Regions from separate parts of the Pedobacter sp. NEAU-ZC8 genome, predicted to be linked through region 2. Evidence: riboswitches for the same ligand, from Rfam matches in the RefSeq annotation. Region 2 holds a riboswitch; the other holds the start of a gene.
What was found. A riboswitch is a leader RNA that binds a small molecule or an ion and turns the genes downstream of it on or off. The one in region 2 is predicted to bind S-adenosylmethionine.
Positions count from the first base shown of each region.

Region 1: it holds a riboswitch for S-adenosylmethionine, as region 2 does, so the genes downstream of both, AC5WJX_RS03755 (O-acetylhomoserine aminocarboxypropyltransferase/cysteine synthase family protein) here and metH (methionine synthase) in region 2, are expected to answer to the same signal.

Region 1 covers NZ_JCAJXC010000003.1:126,991-130,422, reverse strand. Annotated here, with positions in the region: gene AC5WJX_RS03760 (trans-sulfuration enzyme family protein) at 51-1,166, shown strand; SAM riboswitch class I at 1,321-1,432, shown strand; gene AC5WJX_RS03755 (O-acetylhomoserine aminocarboxypropyltransferase/cysteine synthase family protein) at 1,673-2,992, shown strand; gene AC5WJX_RS03750 (homoserine O-acetyltransferase family protein) at 2,999-3,432, shown strand, end outside.
Region 2 covers NZ_JCAJXC010000008.1:127,543-130,974, forward strand. Annotated here, with positions in the region: gene AC5WJX_RS08555 (zinc-dependent metalloprotease) at 1-854, shown strand, start outside; gene AC5WJX_RS08560 (rhodanese-like domain-containing protein) at 855-1,307, opposite strand; SAM riboswitch class I at 1,471-1,581, shown strand; gene metH (methionine synthase) at 1,673-3,432, shown strand, end outside.

The DNA.
Region 1 (3,432 bases), on a different contig from region 2:
CCGAACCTTAATTTTGTTCATCAAAAGAACGTTATTTAAAATACACTAAAATGAAAACAGAAACCATTGCCATACATGCCGGGAACTTAGTAAAGAGTAATACGGGTGATGTTACTCAGCCACTTAGCTTATCTACCACATTTTTCAGGGATGAGAATGGTGGCTACCCAGGCGGACATATGTATAGCAGGGTCAGCAATCCAAACCGCTCCACGCTTGAAAATTTACTCGCTACGCTAGAAAAGGGTGTCGAATGTTGCGCATTTTCCTCAGGTAATGCAGCAGGAATGGCAGTATTTCAGGCGCTGAAACCTGGCAGCCACATCATCGCACCAGATGATATGTACTGGGGCTTTAAGAAACAGTTGCAGACTATTTTTAAAGACAGCCTGGAGATCGATTTTGTTGACCTCACCAACACGGAGGGCATTGCCGATTACATTAAAGAAAACACGGTGATGATCTGGATCGAAACCCCATCTAATCCACTATTGAAGATCACAGACATCAGGGCCCTCAGTGCGATTACCAAAAAGCATAATTTGATCCTGGCTTGCGACAGCACCTTTGCTTCACCGATATTACAACAACCTATTACCTTAGGTGCAGACATTGTGATGCACTCCACGACTAAATATATTGGAGGACACAGCGACGTGCTGGGCGGCGCTTTGATTACTGCGAAAAAGGATGAGTTTTGGGAACGAATCCGTAATATCCAGCAAATTGGCGGAGCAGTACCATCACCTTTCGATAGCTTCCTGTTGGTGCGAAGTATCAAAACATTGCCCTACCGCATGCGCGGGCACTGCAGCAATGGTATGGCCTTGGCGCAGTACCTGGAAAAACATCCGCAGATCGAAGCCGTTTATTATCCAGGGCTAGCCTCACATCCCCAACATCAGATCGCAAAGGAACAGATGTCTGATTTCGGTGGAATGATGTCAGTATTGATCAAAGGAGGCTTCGAAGAAGCAAAAAAGGTGGTTAATCAAGTGAAGTTGTTTGCCCAAGCGACGAGTCTTGGTGGCATAGAAAGTCTGATCGAACACCGGGCCTCTGTAGAGGGCCCTGACACCAAAACTCCGGGTAACCTACTGCGCATATCGGTTGGGCTGGAGCACGTAGATGACTTGATTGAAGATTTTAACCAAGCCCTTGGCTAATTATTTTATTTGGCAAACGTATATTTTAGCTCCAAGTATCCGAATTTTAGGCAGCTGATAATATTTTTTCAGAATAAAGTTTTGAACTTGAAGATCTAAAATATACATTTGTGACATCAGCGATGCTGAACTAATCAATACCGGTAAATGGTTTGATTTATTAAGAAGTGGCGAGAGACAGGCTCATTAACCCACTGGCAACCCTCCTAACACGAGAAGGTGCCAATTCCTGACCAGAGGGCATGGAGCCACTGGAAAAATAATATTAAACTAAATGAAAACGAACCATCAACGTCTGTTGGCAGTCAGACAAAATCATTTGCCACAATCCAACCTTCTTATCCTACCGGGAACTAACATTTGCAGAATTGTAGCTGCTGCAGATGATATGTGCTGTTGCATATCTTAAACTCAAAAATCTTCCTTTTTTGTTAAGCCATTCAATTAGGAAGGCCTCGTAACGGGGTACGCTTTTTTACAAGAATAATTTTAACTAATTTAAAGATATGTCAACTTCATATAAATTTGAAACGCTGCAACTACATGCAGGTCAAGAGATTGATCCAACTACAGGATCTCGCGCAGTACCAATTTATCAAACCACTTCTTACGGATTCAAGAACTCAGAACATGGTGCAAACCTGTTTGCATTGAAGGAATTCGGAAACATTTACACCCGTTTAATGAACCCGACGACGGATGTTTTTGAGAAGCGTATCGCTGCACTGGAGGGCGGTGTAGCTGCTGTGGCGGTAAGTTCTGGCCAGGCAGCCCAATTCCTTGCCTTGACAAACATTCTACAAGCAGGCGACAACTTTGTTTCTTCGACACACCTATATGGTGGCAGTTACAACCAGTTTAAAGTTTCTTTCAAAAAGCTGGGTATAGAAGTAAAGTTTGCACAAGGTGATAATCCTCAGGATTTTGAAGCCAAGATAGATGAGAAAACAAAGGCGATCTATGTAGAAACCATTGGAAATCCTTCGTTCAGCATTCCTGACTTTGAAAGGATCTCCTCCATAGCGCAGAAACATGATCTGCCATTGATCGTAGATAATACCTTTGGTGCTGGTGGATACCTGTTCAGGCCGCTGGAACATGGGGCGAATGTTGTTGTAGAATCGGCAACGAAGTGGATCGGCGGGCATGGTACCAGCATCGGCGGTGTAATCGTTGACGGCGGAAACTATAACTGGGGCAATGGTAAATACCCGCAGTTTACCGAACCGTCCGAAGGTTATCATGGTCTGGTGTTCAATGATGTTTTTGGAATTGGTGGTCCTTTTGGAAACATTCAATTCGCAATCCGTACAAGAGTTGAGGGTTTGCGCGACTTCGGTCCTTCCATCTCTCCTTTTAACTCCTTTTTACTGATTCAGGGTCTTGAAACCTTATCATTACGTGTACAGCGTCACGTTGAAAATGCTTTGGCTTTAGCAACATGGCTGGAGAAACATCCTGCGGTGAAGAGCGTAAGTTACCCTGGACTAGAAAGCAGTCCATATCACGCTTTAGCGAAGAAATATCTTCAGAATGGATTCGGCGCGGTGTTGTCTTTTGAACTTCATGGGGAAAAAGAACAGGCTATTACGCTGGTAGACAATCTGAAATTGGTGAGCCACTTGGCCAATGTGGGTGATGCAAAAACGTTGATCATCCAGCCTTCTGCAACAACACACCAACAGTTGAGCGCTGAAGAACAACGCCAGGCAGGTGTAACACCTACACAATTGAGAGTATCCGTTGGTATTGAACATATTGACGACATAAAAGCTGACTTTGAACAGGCATTTCAAAAGATCTCGGGTACGGATGTTGCAAGCTAATTTGAAATGAGCGAAGTACAATATTTTCATGCCGCAGAAGGCCTGACACTCGAAAGTGGTAAGCAACTGAAGAACTTCAGAGTTGCTTACCATACTTATGGCCGGCTGAATGCAAAAAAAGATAACGTGATCTGGGTTTGTCACGCACTGACGGCGAATTCAGATGTCTTTAGCTGGTGGACAGGGCTCTTCGGTAAGAAAGAGTTGTTCAATCCTGAAGAACACTATATCATATGTGCCAATGTACTTGGTTCCCATTACGGGACGACTAATCCTTTGTCTGTAAATCCAATTACGGGCAATGCCTACTATCTTTCCTTTCCTGAGTTTACCATCCGTGACCTGGTGAAAGCACATCAGCTGCTCGCCGCCCATCTTGGGATTGAAACGATCAAGGTTTTAATTGGGGGTTCCCTTGGAGGACAACAGGCGCTCGAATG
Region 2 (3,432 bases):
CCGTCAGAGCGGCTGTACTGGAACGTTTTTCTGAAAAAGCAATCCGTGATGGTGAACCCATGTCAACCCTGGAAGAAGTTCTGGTGCCGGCATATTTGCTGCACCGCTTTCAGATCGAAGCGGTAGCGAAGTCCATAGGTGGCTTGTATTTCACGCACGCCGTTAAGAACGACGGACAAGTAACCACACGGATGGTAGACCCGAAAGTGCAATGGCAGGCATTCGAGTCCTTGATGTCGACCATTACACCCGATGCATTGGCGCTGCCTGAGCAGCTGATCCAAAAGATTCCACCACGTCCTTCCGGTTATCCGGCTTCCATAGAGACGTTTAAAGGACATACCGGACCAACATTCGACCCGATCGCTGCAGCCGAATCAGCCGCCAGTACTACGCTGTCTTACCTGCTGGATGCTGAACGGGCGAGCCGCTTGATCGAGTATAATGCCAGAGACAAAAAGAACCCAAGCTTTATAGAAGTTGCTGACCGGCTAGTTGAAAAAACCTGGAAGACTGGAAAAGAAAAGGGCTATAAAGGAGAACTACAGACCGTGGTGAATAACCAGGTGCTGAAATACCTGATCATGCTTGCAGCGAATACCAGAGCTTCTGAAGTTGTACGCGGGCAGGCCTTGTATGAACTTGAAGAACTTAAAACCTGGATGAATAACAAACTGCCCAATGCTGATGCAAGGGATAAGTCGACCTACCTGTTCGCGCTGTCGCAAATAGATGAATTTAAACGGGAACCCAACAAGTTTGTAACTCCTGAAGCTACTGAAATGCCGCCAGGCGCACCAATCGGCATGCCTGGCATGGATTTCTTAAGTCAATGCAGTTACAACAACCTGTAACTATTTTGCCATAGGATAACCTTTATCCGTCCAATCGGCTTTGATGCTGGTTGGAAGGTTCAGGATCTTGGCATTGGTATAGCCTAGCTTTTGCAGCATATTAAAAGCGGGCTTTACATTCGGGCAATGCTCAAAGGGGCAACAGCCACAATAAATGACAATCGGGCTGGTCTTCGGTTTATCCTTTAATTCGGATTTAAGCTGTGCCAGCCCTTCTTCTTTACTTGCCGCAGCAAGTTTCTTTGCACCCTGGATGTTACTCACGAATCCGATGTTGTAAATGTTCGGCTTCGCCGCCCTTGGATTCTGAAGAATGTCGACCAAAGTCTTGGTTTGCATCAGATGTTTATCCGGCCAGACCTGCTTTTTCAGGCTGAGGCCCTGCGCATTAGCTGTTACCACAAACAGCATACAGGCAAGGACATTTATACAAAGAAATTTAAGGTTTTTCATAGCTGGTAATTTTAGGTAAAGATAGACGCTCCTATCCAAAGGGAAGCAACCAGGTTCAGAATAATATTTGGAGCAGAGCAACTGGTTGGACGCCGTTTACAATTTAATTGGCCTAAAATCCATTTTTCTTGTTTTATAGTATTCTTTGTTGCATTTTTGTAGCTGCTTATAGAGAAAGATGGAGGGACAGACCCTGCGAAGTCTTAGCAACCTGTGCTTACAAGGTGCTACATTCTACTGGAGCCATTTCATCGCGGCTACAGAAAGATAAGTGATTCGAATCCTACCCCGGAATCTTGATTAAGCCTTTAGTATACACGCCTTTGCAATGATCTGCGAAGCAGGTATGCTTAATTACCTAGGAAATGAGCATTAGAGAAGAACTCGAAAAACGCATACTGATTATCGATGGTGCTATGGGCACCATGATCCAACGTTACCAGCTTACAGAAGCTGATTTCAGAGGAGAAAGGTTCAAGGATCATCCTTGCGACCTGAAAGGGAATAACGATTTATTAAACCTTACACGCCCTGATGTCATCAAGGCGATCCATCTGGAGTACCTGAAAGCAGGTGCCGATATCATAGAAACCAATACCTTCAGCACACAACGGATCTCCATGGCCGATTACCAGATGGAAGACCTGTCTTACGAACTGAGCTATGAAGGTGCAAGAATTGCCAAGGAAACCGTAAGGGAGTTTATGGCTGAACACCCGGAGCGCAGGAGTTTTGTGGCTGGGGCCATTGGCCCGACAAACCGCACGCTTTCCATGTCGCCCGATGTGAATGACCCTGGTTTCCGCGCCATTTACTTCGACGAGCTGGAAGCCGCCTATACCGAGCAGGTACGTGGACTGGTTGACGGCGGTGCTGATGTACTTCTGATTGAAACCATCTTTGATACGCTGAATGCAAAGGCTGCCATCGTGGCCATCAAAAAGTATGAACATGAAATAGGCCGTAAACTGGAGATCATGATCTCCGGCACGATTACGGATGCTTCCGGCCGGACCCTATCTGGCCAAACGGCAGAAGCATTCTTAAACTCGGTTGCGCATGCCAAACCGTTAAGTATTGGTTTTAACTGTGCCCTGGGTGCGAAAGAAATGCGGCCGCACATTGAAGAGCTTTCCGCAAAAGCAGGCTGCTACATTTCTGCTTATCCGAATGCAGGTTTACCAAATGAGTTCGGCGCCTACGACGAGCAGCCACATGAAACCGCACACTTCGTGGAAGATTTCATTGAGCATCGCTTTGTGAATATCGTGGGTGGTTGCTGCGGCACCACGCCTGATCACATCAAGTGCATTGCCGGGAAAGCGAAAAATGTACAACCAAGGAAGATTCCGTCCATTGACATGCACCTGCGTCTCAGCGGACTGGAACCTGTTACCATCACCCCGGAGAGTATCTTCGCAAACATCGGCGAACGGACCAACATTACCGGTTCGCCTAAATTCTCCAAGTTGATCCTTGGAGGTGATTATGAGGGAGCACTTAGTGTAGCCCGCCAGCAGGTGGAAGGTGGTGCCCAGATCATCGATGTGAACATGGATGAGGGTATGATCGATTCGGAGGCTGCCATGACCAAGTTCCTTAATCTGATCGCCTCTGAACCGGACATCTCGAAACTGCCCATCATGATCGACTCCTCCAAATGGACGGTTATTGAAGCAGGTTTGAAGTGTATCCAGGGAAAAGGTATTGTGAACTCCATCTCCCTGAAGGAAGGTGAAGAGAAGTTTAAGGAGAGTGCAAGGAAGATCATGCAGTATGGCGCAGCTGTGGTGGTGATGGCCTTCGATGAACAAGGACAGGCAGACAACCTGGAACGCAGGATTGAGATCTGTCAGCGTTCCTACGACATCCTGCTGAACGAAGTGGGCTTCTACCCCGCCGACATCATCTTTGACCCGAACATTCTGACCGTGGGTACTGGCCTGGAAGAGCACAACAACTATGCGGTAGACTTCATCAACGCAACCCGTTGGATTAAGGAAAACCTGCCGCATGCACATGTGAGTGGTGGTGTTTCCAACATCTCTTTCTCTTTCCGCGGCAACAACACCGTGCGTGAAGCGATGCACTCCGCGTTTTTGTACCACGCCATCAAGGCTGGCCT